Regions from separate parts of the Chengkuizengella sediminis genome, predicted to be linked through region 3. Evidence: riboswitches for the same ligand, from Rfam matches in the RefSeq annotation. Region 3 holds a riboswitch; each other region holds the start of a gene.

What was found. Region 3 has a riboswitch for cobalamin ahead of EPK97_RS09140 (hypothetical protein). Riboswitches for the same ligand answer to the same signal wherever they lie in the genome.
Region 1: it holds a riboswitch for cobalamin, as region 3 does, so the genes downstream of both, EPK97_RS13670 (ABC transporter substrate-binding protein) here and EPK97_RS09140 (hypothetical protein) in region 3, are expected to answer to the same signal.
Region 2: it holds a riboswitch for cobalamin, as region 3 does, so the genes downstream of both, cobJ (precorrin-3B C(17)-methyltransferase) here and EPK97_RS09140 (hypothetical protein) in region 3, are expected to answer to the same signal.

What each region holds. Positions count from the first base shown of each region.
Region 1 covers NZ_SIJC01000006.1:133,458-138,646, reverse strand. The annotation lists gene EPK97_RS13675 (FecCD family ABC transporter permease) at 1-336, opposite strand, end outside; gene EPK97_RS13670 (ABC transporter substrate-binding protein) at 337-1,341, opposite strand; cobalamin riboswitch at 1,450-1,636, opposite strand; gene EPK97_RS22245 (hypothetical protein) at 1,811-1,942, opposite strand; gene EPK97_RS13665 (ABC transporter substrate-binding protein) at 2,166-3,920, shown strand; gene lanKC (class III lanthionine synthetase LanKC) at 4,074-5,189, opposite strand, start outside.
Region 2 covers NZ_SIJC01000005.1:162,265-167,453, reverse strand. The annotation lists gene EPK97_RS12175 (Yip1 family protein) at 1-418, opposite strand, end outside; cobalamin riboswitch at 577-777, shown strand; gene cobJ (precorrin-3B C(17)-methyltransferase) at 1,025-2,683, shown strand; gene EPK97_RS12165 (sirohydrochlorin chelatase) at 2,718-3,578, shown strand; gene cobK (precorrin-6A reductase) at 3,600-4,376, shown strand; gene EPK97_RS12155 (precorrin-8X methylmutase) at 4,366-5,016, shown strand; gene EPK97_RS12150 (cobalt-precorrin-5B (C(1))-methyltransferase) at 5,020-5,189, shown strand, end outside.
Region 3 covers NZ_SIJC01000003.1:424,314-429,502, forward strand. The annotation lists gene EPK97_RS09125 (ATP-binding protein) at 1-1,995, opposite strand, end outside; gene EPK97_RS09130 (CbtB domain-containing protein) at 2,009-2,212, opposite strand; gene EPK97_RS09135 (hypothetical protein) at 2,202-2,714, opposite strand; gene EPK97_RS09140 (hypothetical protein) at 2,701-3,228, opposite strand; cobalamin riboswitch at 3,414-3,616, opposite strand; gene EPK97_RS09145 (NAD(P)H-dependent oxidoreductase) at 3,705-4,289, opposite strand; gene EPK97_RS09150 (MarR family winged helix-turn-helix transcriptional regulator) at 4,411-4,842, shown strand; gene EPK97_RS09155 (MFS transporter) at 4,971-5,189, shown strand, end outside.

The sequences.
Region 1 (5,189 bases), on a different contig from region 3:
AGCTCCTACAGAAGCGCCTGTAGCTACTCCTAAAGTAAAAGGATCAGCTAGTGGATTCCTTAATACTCCTTGAAAGCCAGCACCTGCTAAAGATAAACAAGCTCCAACTAGAATACCGAGTATAATACGAGGAAAACGAACTTGTAAAATTATCTTTTCTGAAGAAATTGGCCAATCCACAGAGATATGTTGTCCTACAAAAGGAAGCTGGTGTAACAAAATACGCCAAACTTGTAACAATGGTATATGTGCTGAACCCATAGATAAACTCACTACGATGGAAAGAAGAAGAAGCAGTAAACCTGCTCCTCCCCATATCATTAATTTATGCTTCATTTATTTCACCAATTCTGGATAAATTCCTTTAGCAATTTCTAATAAACCTTGTGTAATTCGAGGGCCTGGACGACTAATTAAATCGTCATTCATCCCTACTAAACTATCATCTCTAATTGCTGTGATTTCGCTCCATCCACTTCGTTCTGTAATCACAGGTTTCAAATCCATATACTTCGTCGTATAGATGATGACATCGGGATTTTCTTCGATAATCTTTTCTTCACTAATTTGTAACCAACCTGCTTGATCTGCTGCTACGTTAATCCCACCAGATAACTCGATTAATTCATTCATAAACTCGCCACTACCCACTGTCCAGCCTTCTGAAAACTCAAGATATATTTTCTTTTTATCTGCTTCAGAAATCCCTGATACAGCTTCTACTACTTGTTGTTTTTCATCAGCCATTTGTGTGACTACAGTTTCAGCTGCATCATTTGCATCTGTAATTAAACCTAGTAATTGAATGTCCTCTATCACTTCATCAATCGAATTAGGTTCAATTGTAAACACTTGAATATCAAGTTCAGCCAAGCCTATGATAATCGCTTCGTTTAAAGAAAGTCCCCCGATCACAAGATCTGGCTCAGCAGCTAAAATTGCTTCTGTATTGCCATCTAGAATCCCACCTATTTTCGGTTTTGTTGTGGCTTCTTCTGGGAAATCGTCATATTCAGTAACACCTACAATATTCTCATCTAATCCAAGTGCAAATAAGATTTCCGTTATACTCGGTGCAAGGGATACGATACGTTCAGGTTTTTGTTCAATTGTGACTTCATTACCTGAAGCATCTGTCACCGTTAATGGATATATCGTTTGACCATTTTCTATATTCTCAGCAGCTGTTTCTTCGGTTTCTTCTTGAGTTGTATCATTACTTTCTGCTACATCCTGTGTGCCTTGATCTTGATTTTCGCTTACCTCACTCGGATTGTTACCACATGCAGCTAAGCTGAATGCAAGTACAAACACAAGTAAAATCATTAAAATTTTCTTCATTTTCTCCACCCTTTTTTATGTATGTATATATATAAAAGCCCTTTATCCGTGTAGAATAAAGGGCATACTAAACCTTTCGATTTGCAGCTTCCTTTTCCTCGAAGGATCATCGCTCTTAAAATATAGGCAGGTCTCCTGACTTATGAGTTCTGACTTCCTCCCCTTCCCATTCAATAGAACAGTGGCATACTGAGGTCGTCCTCATTTACAGTGGCGGGACCGTGTCGGATTCACACCGAGCTTCCCTTTTAACCTAAAAAATAATTTCATAGGCACCTATCATTTCAATATTAAATTGTATATATAATAACCATTTCAATCTCTTAAATCATTATATGTTAATTTGAGTGACTTGTACAATGCTTTTTAAGATTTGAAACTGTACACAGTAAAAAAAGCGCATCGATTGAATATCGACACGCCTGTCTGGATAGTTTTTTTATATTTATATAAAAGATGGGGATCATTATCACCCTCCCCCTCCTCCTGAACCACAACATGCTACACTACCAGGTTTGTAATCTGTAAATTCATATGAATTGATACTGCTCAATTGAAAAATGACTAAAGTAATAAATAAGACCTTTAAAATTTTCTTCACCTTGTAAGACCTCCATATCTAGCTTTTGTTAATTATTTCTTGTAACTCTTAATCCTCATGCTAAATTTGTGACTTTTGTGTTTATATTTATAATTTCCCCTGCAACTGATATAATTGTATAAGTAATTACTGCAACTAAAAAGGATGAAAATTCCCATGATTTTCATCCCTTTTATTAACTTATATATGATAAATACTTTAATTTCTATGAGGGGAAACAATAATGAAACTAATCGAACATTACCTTATTTTAAATGCAGCTTATGCAACTCAAAAAAGTGATGTCGAAATTGAAACTACGCTGAGTGAAATCATAAGTATCCTCGGCTGTAGTCAGCCAAATGCAAAAGGGGTATTAAATCGATTAAAAAAACAAGGATGGATAAGGTGGAAACCAGGACGTGGTCGAGGGTACAGATCCCGTATTAACTTTCAACTTTCTCTGTTTGATGGCATTAAGATGTATGTATCAGAACAGCTAGCACAAGATCATTTCAAAGAAGGAATGGAGTTCCTCCATTCTTTATCCATTCCTACACAAATTCATAGTTTCTTAGGGCAATATCTAGAAGAGTGGTTTGGTTTTCAAACGGAAGGGGATAAGGAAATAAAACACATCTTACGTATACCCATGTACAGAAACCTCATCTCTTTAGACCCGGCCCAAGTCTCTACAGCATTCGAATACCATTTTGCAGGTCAAATTTACGATACATTGCTTCGCATTGATTCAACTACAAAACAAATTTACCCACACCTCGTTCTCGGTTGGGATACCCCAAACGAAAAGGAGTGGGTTTTTTACCTGCGTAAAGGAATTCGGTTTCACCACGGTAGACTATTAACATCAGAAGATGTGATTTATACTTTCCAACGTGTCCTTGATTCGACTGCCAGCGTCTTCTATTGGCTGGGGCGCTATTTGAACAAGGTAGAATCATCAGGAGATCATACTGTCATTTTTCATTTCAAACAACCTTTCCCTTTTTTCCCAAACATCTTGAGTTCTAACAAAGCCTCCATCGTTCCATATGATGTTGATATCAAACAACAAGTAGTGGGTACAGGACCTTTTTTTGTTCGTTCATTCTCTAAAGAAAAATTAATATTAGAAGCTTTTGATCATTATTTTAAGGAACGAGCTTGGTTGGATCGAGTAGAGATTTTTCGTTTTCCAGAGGAACTACAAGGCAGATTTTCTTACAAGATGACCACTAAAAATGTAGATTCTTTGGAGTTGCAAGAAAAAACAGTTAATCAGCATGTAACGATTACACAATTAATTATTTTTCAAACAAAAAAACCAGGTCCACAACAACACCCGGCATTTCGACGAGCCATTCGCCTTGCTCTTGATCGAAACACGATGATTAATGAAACAAACTTGAAGGAAGTTCACCCTTCAGACAGCTTTTTACATACTCATAGCAAAAAGAGAATTTTTCCTTCTTATACACTATCAGAAGCACGGGAAGATCTCAAAGAAAGTGGATATTCTGGTGAAACCCTGACGATGCTTATTCCTTCTCTTCAGTGGAGAGAGAACGCACTTTGGATTCAGTCCCGTTGTAATCAAATTGGGGTATCTTTAGAACTCCTGCCTCTTGATCTAAAAAAGACACTCCAAAAGGAGTTTTTCCAACAAGCGCATCTTATCATGATAAATGTAATCTTAGTTGGTGATTCGGAAATTAATTTGATTGAACCATTTGGTAATAACAGCTTATATCGTCAAATGTTCACTCTAGAAGAGAATCAACAAATGGATATGTATATGGATCGGTTTATTAGTGGGAAAACGACAAATGAACGTATTTCTATCTGGAATGAAATGGAAGATTGGTTCCGCCAAGAAAATCTCATTCTTTTCCAGTTTCACTTCAAAGAAGAGACTGCTTACTCAAGTAACCTTCAAGGGTATAAATTTGGAAGTTTAGGAATGTATGACTTTCATAATCTTTGGATTAAGGATAAATAATAACTGTAAGAAGAGTAACCCCATTGATGATTTATCCATGAGGTTACTACAAACAAATATACTACATAATTAGTTTATTTTTTAGAACTAATTTTAATTACAGTATCTCCTCCGTCAACTATTGGGTAGGTTTCATCAGGTACCCTATAAATTTCACTGTCTTTTTTGGTTTCTAATTGTTGAAGAGCTAATATTTGATTCAAAAAAATCACCTCCTTTCAATACAGAGTTACTTCTCTCAGTGTTGCAATATGAAGGGAATAACCTTGAAATATTTGGTAGTGGTAACCAGGTAAATCCATAAGAATTGACTTCGCTGAGGGCAAGCATCATCCCTGACGCTCCTGAAAAAATGTCTCCAGATAATCTGTAATTGAAGTCTCCAGGAACAAAGAGCTTATTCTCATCTCCAAGTAAATAAAGATTCATTGTCTCTAATGTGTTAGTTAAATAGGCTTTGTCATCTTGTAAATCTAATTCCTTATCCACAGCATTAACACCTATAATAAGTCCTGCTAATCCGCGAAATAGCCCTGGACTGTAAATACACCTTTGAGTAGCATACATTCCTATTCCTCGGAGCTCATCATTCCACTTATTATTTTTTAGTAGATGGCGCAGCTCAATCATGGCTAAACCGACTCCTGAACTTCCTCCAGCAAGTTGAGGCACTAAATGTGAGTCATCTTTTAATTGATACAATCCTGTGTCTTCGAAGACGTAGTGATTTGTATCCTTTTCAATAGCACGCATGGATAAGGTTAACCAGTTTTCATCCCCAGTGTTCCAATGCAATGCGCTAAAAAACAATGATACTCCCGACCATCCTTCGATAAGTCCAAATGGAATAGCATCAAGCTCATTTGGCTTAATAGAAACATCACGTTCAAGAAGTGTTTGCAAACGATAACCAATAGCTACTGCTTTTTCAAAAAGAGTCTCAAAACCACTTAAGGTCGATGCAGATAATAACGAAAGTCCAATACCAGCCAACCCGGTTCTAAGAGATATATCTTCAGACTCTAGTTGAATTTGAATTGAATCATATATAGCCTTAGACTCATCTCTCATTCCTATTTCATGCAGAACCCCAGCAATCCCAGCTTTTCCAGAAAAAAGTCCATCGTCTAGCTGATTAATATATTTAAGGTCGCTAAATCTTACAGCCCATTCTCTAGCTTTCTTTGGTAATGTACCGGTTCGAACTAGAGCCATTACTACCCCAAATCCACCGGTCAAGACATTGAGCAGTCCGCTAGATGATTCAAA
Region 2 (5,189 bases), on a different contig from region 3:
CATTATCAATTTTTGGTGTTAAAAGAGTAAAGTTTTCAATCCCAAACAAAAATAACATAGGAATCCAAGTGAAAACCAAAATATAAATACTTGGTATAAGTGAATGAGATAAAGCGTATCGAATTCGAGTATTATCTCCTTCTCCACCTAACCATGTTCCTACCCAACGTAAAATGGATGGGGCAATAAAATATGTTATTAATGCACCTATAATAGTTAAAAATAAACATAGGGTAAGGATTGAGACCATATTTGTAGCAAAGTCATCACCGATATAACTTGTTGATGCTCTGTTTAACGTAGTGGAAATTGTTCCGATATAAATTAATAAAAATGTGTGTTTTGGTTTTCTTTCAAATACTTCCTTCATCGTTGCTCGTGGTTTCAACCAAATAGAAACCCATGGATTAAAATTCATTTGTATTCACTCCAAGTCTTATGTGTATAGTAATTGCGCATTTTTATATTCGACAAATGATGTGAAATACCTGTTTTAAAAATTAATAGATTTAATATATGATTTAATCATAGACAGAATAGTAACATTTCTTTATAATGAATTTGATGTTTAAACAATTGAATACTATTGAAATTGGTGGAACGTTGATTCGTTCCTTAATAGGGAAGAACGGTTTAAATCCGTCACGGTCCCGCCACTGTAATTGGAGAGTAGACTTAAGCCACTATAATAATGGGAAGGCTTAAGTAACTGAATCAAACATTCAGTACATACGATGATCCATTAGTCAGGAGACCTGCCATTTTCTGTAACACTAATATGAACCTACGAGGATAGGGAGGTGTATAATGAGACTGGTAGATTTTTGTTCCATTCCAGAGATAATTTAGCACTTTCTACGATTTAATTGTAGAAGTGCTTTTTTTGTATTAAATGAATGTTGGATTAATCCAATTAGTGGTAGTTTATATATTTTCGAATATGATCTTAAAGAATAACTTAAGCATAACGATTTATAGAAGTGACTTAAACAACAATTACGTTTAAATAAAGGAGGAATGTGAGATGAAAGGTAAACTATTAGTTATCGGATTTGGTCCAGGTAGTTTTGAGCATATCACAAAAAGAGCACGTGAAGCGATACAAGAAAGTGATGTCATTATTGGATACAACACGTACGTTGATTTAATTCGTGATTTGCTCATAAATCAAGAAATCGTTAGAACAGGTATGACGGAAGAAGTAAGTCGTGCACAGGAAGCGGTAAAACAAGCAGAGGCTGGTAAAAAAGTAGCGGTTATTTCCAGTGGGGATGCAGGAGTTTATGGTATGGCTGGACTGATTTATGAAGTTTTAATAGAAAAAGGTTGGAATGAAACAGAAGGTGTAGGAGTTGAAGTCATCCCAGGTATTTCCGCCATTAATTCCTGTGCTTCATTATTAGGTGCTCCGATTATGCACGATGCTTGTACGATTAGTTTAAGTGACCATTTAACACCATGGGAACGAATTGAAAAACGAATAGATGCAGCAGGATCTGCGGATTTTGTCATCGCTTTATATAATCCTAGAAGTGGAAGAAGAACGAGACAAATTATTGAAGCACAAAACATATTATTAAAATATCGTGCTCCTAATACCCCTGTAGGTTTAGTGAAAAGTGCTTATCGTGATCGTGAATATGTGCAGATAACTACTTTAGAAAAAATGTTAGAGTTTGATATTGGTATGTTAACAACCGTTATTATCGGAAATTCTACTACATTTTTATATGATGGGAAAATGATTACACCAAGAGGTTATCAAAGAAAATACACATTGGATCGTAATGAACAACAGCTTAAACCACATGAGCGATTAAAAAAAGAAAATGAACCCTGGTCTTTAACACAGGAACAAGCTTTATATCCTTCAGAAAACGATAATCTATCATTAGAAGAAAAACAAAAGGAGGGAACAGCTCCTCTAACTTTAGCGACTGAGGCCTTACGGACTTTGCAGCAAAATCAAGAAATAGAAATTGCCCCAATTTTAAACAAAGAAGATGCTAAGGTGGAGAAAGCTGTTTTTCAACAGGAATCGATTTTAGAATTTGCAATAAGCTCAGGGATCGCAAACAAGAAATTTACGGCTAAACAAATGAAGCTGATTGCAGAAATCGCTGATGAAAAAGGAGAAATAGAATATACACCACACCATCAAATTCTACTACGAGTACCTACCAGTCACCCAGATAGGGTAACAAATCGCTTGAAAAATGAAGGGCTGTTGCTAGCTCCCATCGGGGATGTAGCTCAAGTGAAAGCATGTGATTTCTGTGATGAGGAAAAGGATGAATCTATTCCATATGTAAATGAGATACATAAACGTATTGATGGTTTAAAAACACCTAAAGAAATAAAAATTGGTTTTAACGGGTGTGCGATGGCTTGTTATGGCGCAGTCAAAGAAGATATTGGAATTGTGTTCCGCAAAGGTAAGTTTGATTTGTTTTTAGGAGCAAAAACAATAGGAAGAACAGCTCATGCGGCACAACCTGTGGCAGAAGGTATTGAAAAAGAAAAAATTGTAGATATAATTGAACGAATTGTGCAGGGATATGCCAATGACGGTTTTCCAAACGAGCGATTCCATAAATATTTTAAACGTGTGAAAGAAATTGAAGGTTTTACATATCGTGATGTACCTGTATTAGTGACAGAACAAGTCATATGCGGAGAGTAATATAAAAGGAAAGAAATCATGGGAGGTATTAATCATGGAAGCTGTATTATTTGTGGGTCATGGAAGTAGAGATAAAGAAGGTAATGATGAGGTTAGAACTTTTATAAAAAATATGCTGCCACGTATTCATACACCGATAGTAGAAACTTGTTTTTTAGAGTTTGAAAAACCAAATATCAATCAAGGAATAGACCTTTGTATTGATAAAGGAGCAACGAAGGTTGTTGTAATCCCAATTATCTTATTAGGTGCAGGGCACTCTAAGATCCATATTCCAGCAGCGATTGATGAAGCAAAAGAACAATATCCAAAGGTTCATTTTGTGTATGGGAGACCCATTGGAGTACATGATCTTGTCATTGATATATTAAATGAACGTTTTCAAGATGTCGTTGAGATGAATGGAAAAGAGATTCAAGAAGAAACAGCGGTATTAATTGTAGGAAGAGGGAGTAGTGAACCAGACGCAAATAGTGATGTTTACAAAATCTCTCGTTTGTTTTGGGAAAAGATGAAAGTGAAATGGGTTGAAACAGCATTTATTGGGGTTACGTTCCCATCAATGGATGAAGGAATAGAACGTTGTTTAAAACTTGGAGCGAAAAATGTAGTTATACTTCCGTATTTCTTGTTTACAGGTATTTTAATTAAAAGAATGGAAGATATGGTGAAATCCTATCAACAAAAATATGAAAATCATCAGTTTCAACTAGGTGAATACTTTGGATTTCATTCGAATTTGAAAGAAGTTCTAATAGAGAGAGTAAACGAAGGGTTACGGGGTGAAGTGAAGATGAATTGTGATAACTGTACATACCGTTTAGATGCGATGAAACATATTGATCATCACCATCATCATGATCATGACCACGACCATCATCACCACCATGCTTAAATGAAGGGAGATATTACCAAAATGATCTTAGTTCTAGCAGGGACAAGTGATGCAAGAGAATTAGCTTTGCAAATGAAAGAGATGGATATCCCCTTAATAACAACGGTTGTCACAGAAAATGCAGCGATTTCAATGCGAGAAGTAGATTTACCAGTTTTAGTTGGAAGACTATCATCAGATGCGATGATGGAATTGGTCAAAGAAAAAAATATTCAAATGATCGTAGATGCAAGTCATCCGTATGCGGAAGAGGCTTCAAAAAACGCGATTCATTGTGCAGAACAAAGTAGAATCACGTATGTTCGTTTTGAAAGAGAAGGTTTAGAGTTTACACGACATTCATTACTGCATAAAGTTGAAACATATGAACAGGCGGCAGAATTAGCAGCTCAAAAGCAAGGAGTTGTCATGTTAACTACAGGCAGTAAAACGTTAAAAACATTTACAGATAAACTAATTGACCTGCCTGATACCACATTGGTAACTCGGATGTTACCTCGTAAAGACAATTTGGAAAAGTGTGAAGAGTTAGGTATACAACAAAAAAATATCATCGCTATGCAAGGTCCATTTTCAAAAAAATTAAACAATGCACTTTACGATCTTTATAAGGTCAATGTCATGATTACGAAAGAAAGTGGAAAGGTTGGAGCTGTGGACGAAAAGGTGGAAACTGCGTTAGAAATGGGAATTGAAACGATTATGATCACAAGGCCAAAAATTCAATACGGAACTAAATTTTCTGATTTTGCAAACATATTGAACTATATAAAGGAGGAACTTAAGCATGGATTTTAAAACGGAATTTAAACCACTAACAGTACAACCACAAGAAATAGAAGGAAAAAGCTTTGAAATGATTACAGAAGAATTAGGGGAACACTCTTTTACAGAAGAGCAATATCCAGTCGTACAACGTGTTATTCATGCCTCAGCCGATTTCGACTTAGGTAGAAGTGTATTGTTTCACCCAACTGCGGTACAGGCGGGTATTAAAGCCGTGCAAAATGGGGAAATCGTAGTAGCAGACGTTCAAATGGTTCAGGTTGGCATTAGCAAACCCAGACTTGAAAAGTTCGGATCTGAAGTCAGAGTATACATATCGGATGAAGATGTGATGGAGGAAGCGAAACGATTAAACACGACAAGAGCCATTATATCGATGCGAAAAGCAATTAAGGAAGCTGAAGGTGGTATTTTTGCGATCGGAAATGCACCTACAGCCTTACTAGAATTAATCCGTTTAGTGAAAAATGGGGAAGCGAAACCAGGGCTTGTGATCGGGATGCCTGTAGGTTTTGTTTCTGCTGCTGAATCTAAAGAAGAATTAGCTAAATTAGATATTCCTTTCATTACAAATATCGGAAGAAAAGGTGGAAGTGCTGTGACGGTGGCCGCATTAAATGCAATATCATTGATGGCTGTTCGGCAGGTGTAATATATGAAGAAAAAAGAAACAAAGAAAGATCCCAAAGACATGCGTCATGGATATACAACAGGTGCTTGTGCAACAGCTGCGACGAAAGCAGCTTTAACTGCATTGATTTTTCAGGAAAAACAAAAGGAAGCGACCATTACTTTGCCTATTGGGAAGCAAGTTTCCTTTGATAT
Region 3 (5,189 bases):
GTTTGCACTATCGAAGTGAATATAATATTTACCATACAACCCCATCTGATATAACAAAACTTCTAAATTTATTCGATCTTCGTTTTTCATCCATCCGGGAACTTTGAACTCCACTATATCGGAAGGTTGGACTACCATAGAAACCTTTACAACCTGTTCCATGATCCCTTTGTAATTAACCAAAGTTTGAACCATCCCCACTTGTGAATAAGGTGTTGAAAACTTACCTTTATCCGCTTCCAACATCATTTGCTCTTCCAATGTTTTTACTTTCAATAGTGCTTGCTCAACATGCTCTTTACCCACTAGCTTAGCTTCAGACTGCACAGCAATATCCCCAGCTGCACGAATCAATCCACCTAAATCTCTAAACCTTGTTGTTAACTGATTCGAACGTGGTGACACCTCTTTGGCTCGTCCAATGATCATATGAACTGCCTCTCTAGTAAAGTGAGGTATTTTCCCATCTTTCCTTATTTCTTGTGAAACAAACTGAGCTAGTTTATAGCGATTGTATTCCGTATCCTCCATGGTTGTTTTTGTATATATCTCATAACCATAACCGTGAATTCTCGACCTTAAAGCAGGATGAATTTTATCCACATCTGGAACATTACCAGCCAACACCATAATAAAATCTGTCGGCACCGCTTCTGTTCGTATCATACTCCCACTGGAACCAGGTGAACGACCTGTAATGGGAAGTTTTTTCTCTTGAAAGGCAGTGAGTAAAAATTGCTGTGATTCTGTGGACAGTGTGGATACTTCATCGATATATAATACCCCTTGATGTGCTTGATGAATGGCACCTGGCTCAACTAACTGATGCGGCATGGCTTCCAATCCCCCAGATTGATAAGGATCATGGCGAATATCACCTAAAAGCGCTCCTGCATGAAGTCCAGTAGCATCTATGAAAGGAGGCCGTTTTGTATTTGTATGATGAACCAAAATTTTAGGAATTTGCACTGTAGGATTTGTTTTCATTTTTTTAGAAACCCAATATAACAACCCTACTACAACAATCCCAATCAAAAGAAAAATCGGTTCATCCTTTGTAAAATAGTAAAAAAACGCAACAAATAAAACAGCCACATAAACAAAACCCATCATCCAACGAAAAGTGGTAAGACTCGCTCGAGTTTCATTTTCAAACTGTTGGATATACGCTTCTGCTTTCCCAGCAGGTTTAGTTTTAATCTTAGGAACGTTTTTTTCAGAATGGCCACTTTCCACTATAACATCCTCTAAATTTGAGACTGGTAATAGTTCAGTAATCGCTTGCCCTAACATACTTTTTCCAGTTCCAGGCTCTCCAATTAATAACACTGAACGTTTCTGACGAGCTGCAATTTTAATCGTTTCTACAGCATGATCCTGTCCTACTACTTGATCTATCATTCGTGAAGGTATAGGGAGATCTTCAGTTGTTTCATAGTCTAGTATAGGCTTATGCGGATCATCTCCCTTTTCTATAAGAGGGACGATATATTTTTCTACGATCACCTTTACTTTGGATGAGGTATCATTTTTTACAAGTTCTAGGACGGGAATTAGGTTGATCTCTTTTTTATGTTTTTCTAAAAAGTGAATCAGTGTCATCACTGCTGTTTGACGAACATGTTCTGAGGAGTGGGAGAAAGATGTCTCCCACTTGTGCCAAACTTCCTTTGCGTTCGTTTCACTTGCGTATGTAATCCCCTTTGCTGTTCCTTCTCTTACGTAGAGGTTATCATCTTTCGCTAACCTAAACCAAATCTCCATCACTTTCTCGGACTTTTCTGTATAAAATCTTCCTAGCTCTCTACCTGACAAATAACGTAGAACCCATCGAGAATCCTCACTAAATCTGATTAGTATTGCAAAAAGATTATCGGGATGTTTGCTATAAAATTTTAAAAATAAAGAAATCGTCTGTTCTAATGCTACGACTTGATGTTTCTTAGCTAAGCGATGCATCACAACGGAAAATAGATTTACTAAAACATTTTTCAATGAAAAGACCACCTTAGTGACATGGAATAAACATTAAACCATGCCTTAAATCATGAAGCGCATCATGTACGGGTGCATAACTGGAAAATAAAGCGGTATAAATGACGATCCCCGCCAAAAGTGCAACAACAGTTAGTTGAATCGGAAGTGAAAGAAACATTGCTTTGAATTTATTTTTAAAACCATTCTTGTTTTGATATTCATATTTATATTCCATGGTAAGCTCCTCCTTTTATCGCATGTCTCGACCTTTTTAATTTTATGACACCCACACCTAATAACATACCTATCCCAATCATCATCACTAAAAAGAATATCGTTTTTAATTTAATAAACATCGGTGGATCAAAACCTTGTACTTCAACTAATTCCGTTCTTTCCATAATGACTTCGTTCGTAACCGGATTTAGGAGCGAAAATGTGACATCATGTTCGGCTCCATCAAAAAACTGAGCAGCAAATTGATAAGTTCCATCTTCTGAAGTATTTTTCATCGTAAGAATTTGTGCATTATCTTCTAAGCGTATGACATGAAACAGAATTTCAAAAGGACCATTCTCTGTTGTTTCCAACTTCCCTTCAAATGAATAAAGTTTCCCTACTTCCGTATGGTGATCTATCGCTCGACCATGATCATTATCATCATGAGCCCTAACAGTTGTGGATAGTCCTAATAGAAAAACTAATCCCAACATCAATAACAAACTACGATATCGCATGAGTTCTCCCCCTTCTAGCTGTTAAAATTAGACCGACCAAAAACCCAAATAAAACGAGGATACTTACAAAAATAATCGCATTTTGTACCTCAGCTTGATTCTCTGGAATATGAATGTTCAATAAATGAGTGCCTGCCAAGATCCCGTTTTCATCTAAAACTTCCACTGTCATTTGATAATCACCACGAATAGGGAACATATAATCAAATTCAGCCTTGCCATTTTCGACTAAAATTGTAGAATCAATTAACTCGGTACCCTCTACAATTGGAAAATCGGTTGGAGAGAAAAAATTCCGTTCAGGACTACTTAAAAAAATGTTAGCAGAACCGTTCTCAATCTCTGTAAATGTAAGCTCAACCTTCGCTGTGTCTAAATCAGGTCTTGTTTCTCCACCGTTCTCATTGTTCACTTCCACTTTTACACCTTCCTCACCCATGATTAGAGATGCTGGCATAAGTAGTAGAAACGTTAGTAAAAATCCTACTCCAAGAAATAACTTTTTTTGCATCATGCTCTTCCTCTTCCTCCACATTAATATTAGGTTTTTATTCCGGGGCCCCCAAAAAGTACTAGGTGTTCACTCCTTTGATTCTCCATCACTTTTTGGGGTATAAAAAAAACACTTCCTACAGAAGTGCAGAAAAGTGCAAATAAACGACTAAAAATTTATTCACTTTCCCTATCCTCGTAGGTACACTTGTGATACAAAAAAAGGCAGGTCTCCTGACTCATGGATCAAACGTAATTCAACTGAAAATCATTCAGTTTGTATAAACCTTCCCGTTTTACACAGTGGTTTACACTTACTTTCCATTTACAGTGGCGGGACCGTGACGGATTCACACCGTCTTCCCTTTTAAGAAACGCTTCAACGTTTCACCCTTTTTTACAATATTCACTTGTTAAACAGCCTATGCTAATTATAATCCAAGTTCTGGATTTGTTCCATACTTTTTACGTTATTAAAGTTGTAAAACACTTTTTTTATTATACTTGCACTTGTTGAAAATATCGATAGACTTTCGTTAGCTTTTCGGTTTGTTTCCCTTTTGGACTTTCCATATTACCAAACTCAAAAAATTTCACTTTTTTTATTCCTACAAAATTCAAAAGAGCTTTTTTCATTAAAACTTTGTGAGCATTATTTAAGAAGATCAACGGATAATTAGCAGGTCCTTTCATCGTTGATATGCATACGACAGACTTCCCTTTTAAAAGCCCTTTTGGAAAAAAACCATCATCTTTATAGGCAAAATTAGCTGCAAACAATTGATCTATATAACCCTGAAGCATGGCAGGAGGTCTTCCCCACCAGATAGGATATACAAAAACAATTTGATCAGCCCAAAGAATCTGTTCTCTGTACTTTTCCATGTTTGGATCACGGTGCATATCCCTTCTTCTTTTTTCATCATTAAATACTAGCAGTGGGTTAAATCCTTCTTCGTATAAATCTAATACTTGAACTTCCTTAATATTTGAGTTTTCACCGATACCCTCTAGTACTTTTTGTAAAAACGCATAGGATAAACTGTTGTGATTTGGATGTGTAAAAATGACTAATGATTTCATATAACTCACCTCATTTAGTTGTCTTTTGATAATTAAATCATACTCCAATTCTTTTTAGTTGTCAATTGATAATTGTTTTTTGATATGTAATTTGATAATCTTTCAATTAGAGGTGAGAACGATGGACAATCAAACTCTTTTTAACAAACTAATCACATTTACAAGCTCCGTACATCGTGTGACAAACGAGCTCACAAAAGATGCGAAACCAGAATTGATTACACAACTTCAATATGACATTATTGATTTCATCGCAGTGAATCAGCCGGTGACTCTAAGCGAAATTAGTGATTGTATTCGTATTTCTATGCCAAATGCGAGTCGTGAACTCAGAAAATTAGGTGAACACCACTTAATTGATAAAAAATCTGATGTTGAAGACAGAAGGAAACAGTTTATTTATCTTTCTAAAGAAGGAGAAATGATAATTGATAAAGCTTATAAGCAGATAGAGTTCAATTTCAATAATCGAATGAATGATGCTTCTGAAATGGATTTAGAAGAGATTGAGCTTGCCATAGACATACTTCAACGGAAATTGTATTTTGACTAGTTAATTGATTATTTATAAAATGCATGATATATGACTAATTTGAATCGTTTGAACTTATAGACAGAGGGCACCACCTTTAAATAAGAGTATCTACTTAGATATTTATTATTTAAAGGAGTGTTAGATAGATGAACAATCATAAAAATAAAAATTTAACACATTTATTACTTTCCATTTTCATAGTTTGTATTTCAATTTCTTTTTTCCAAGTCATTTATAAAAACTATATTGTTGAAGAATTCTTAGTTACAGCCTTTCAATTTGGAACCATCGATGCGATGAAAGAAATTCCCGGATTAATTGCTATATTCTTCATTTTAATTGCAATCAGATTCAAAGAAAGAAAC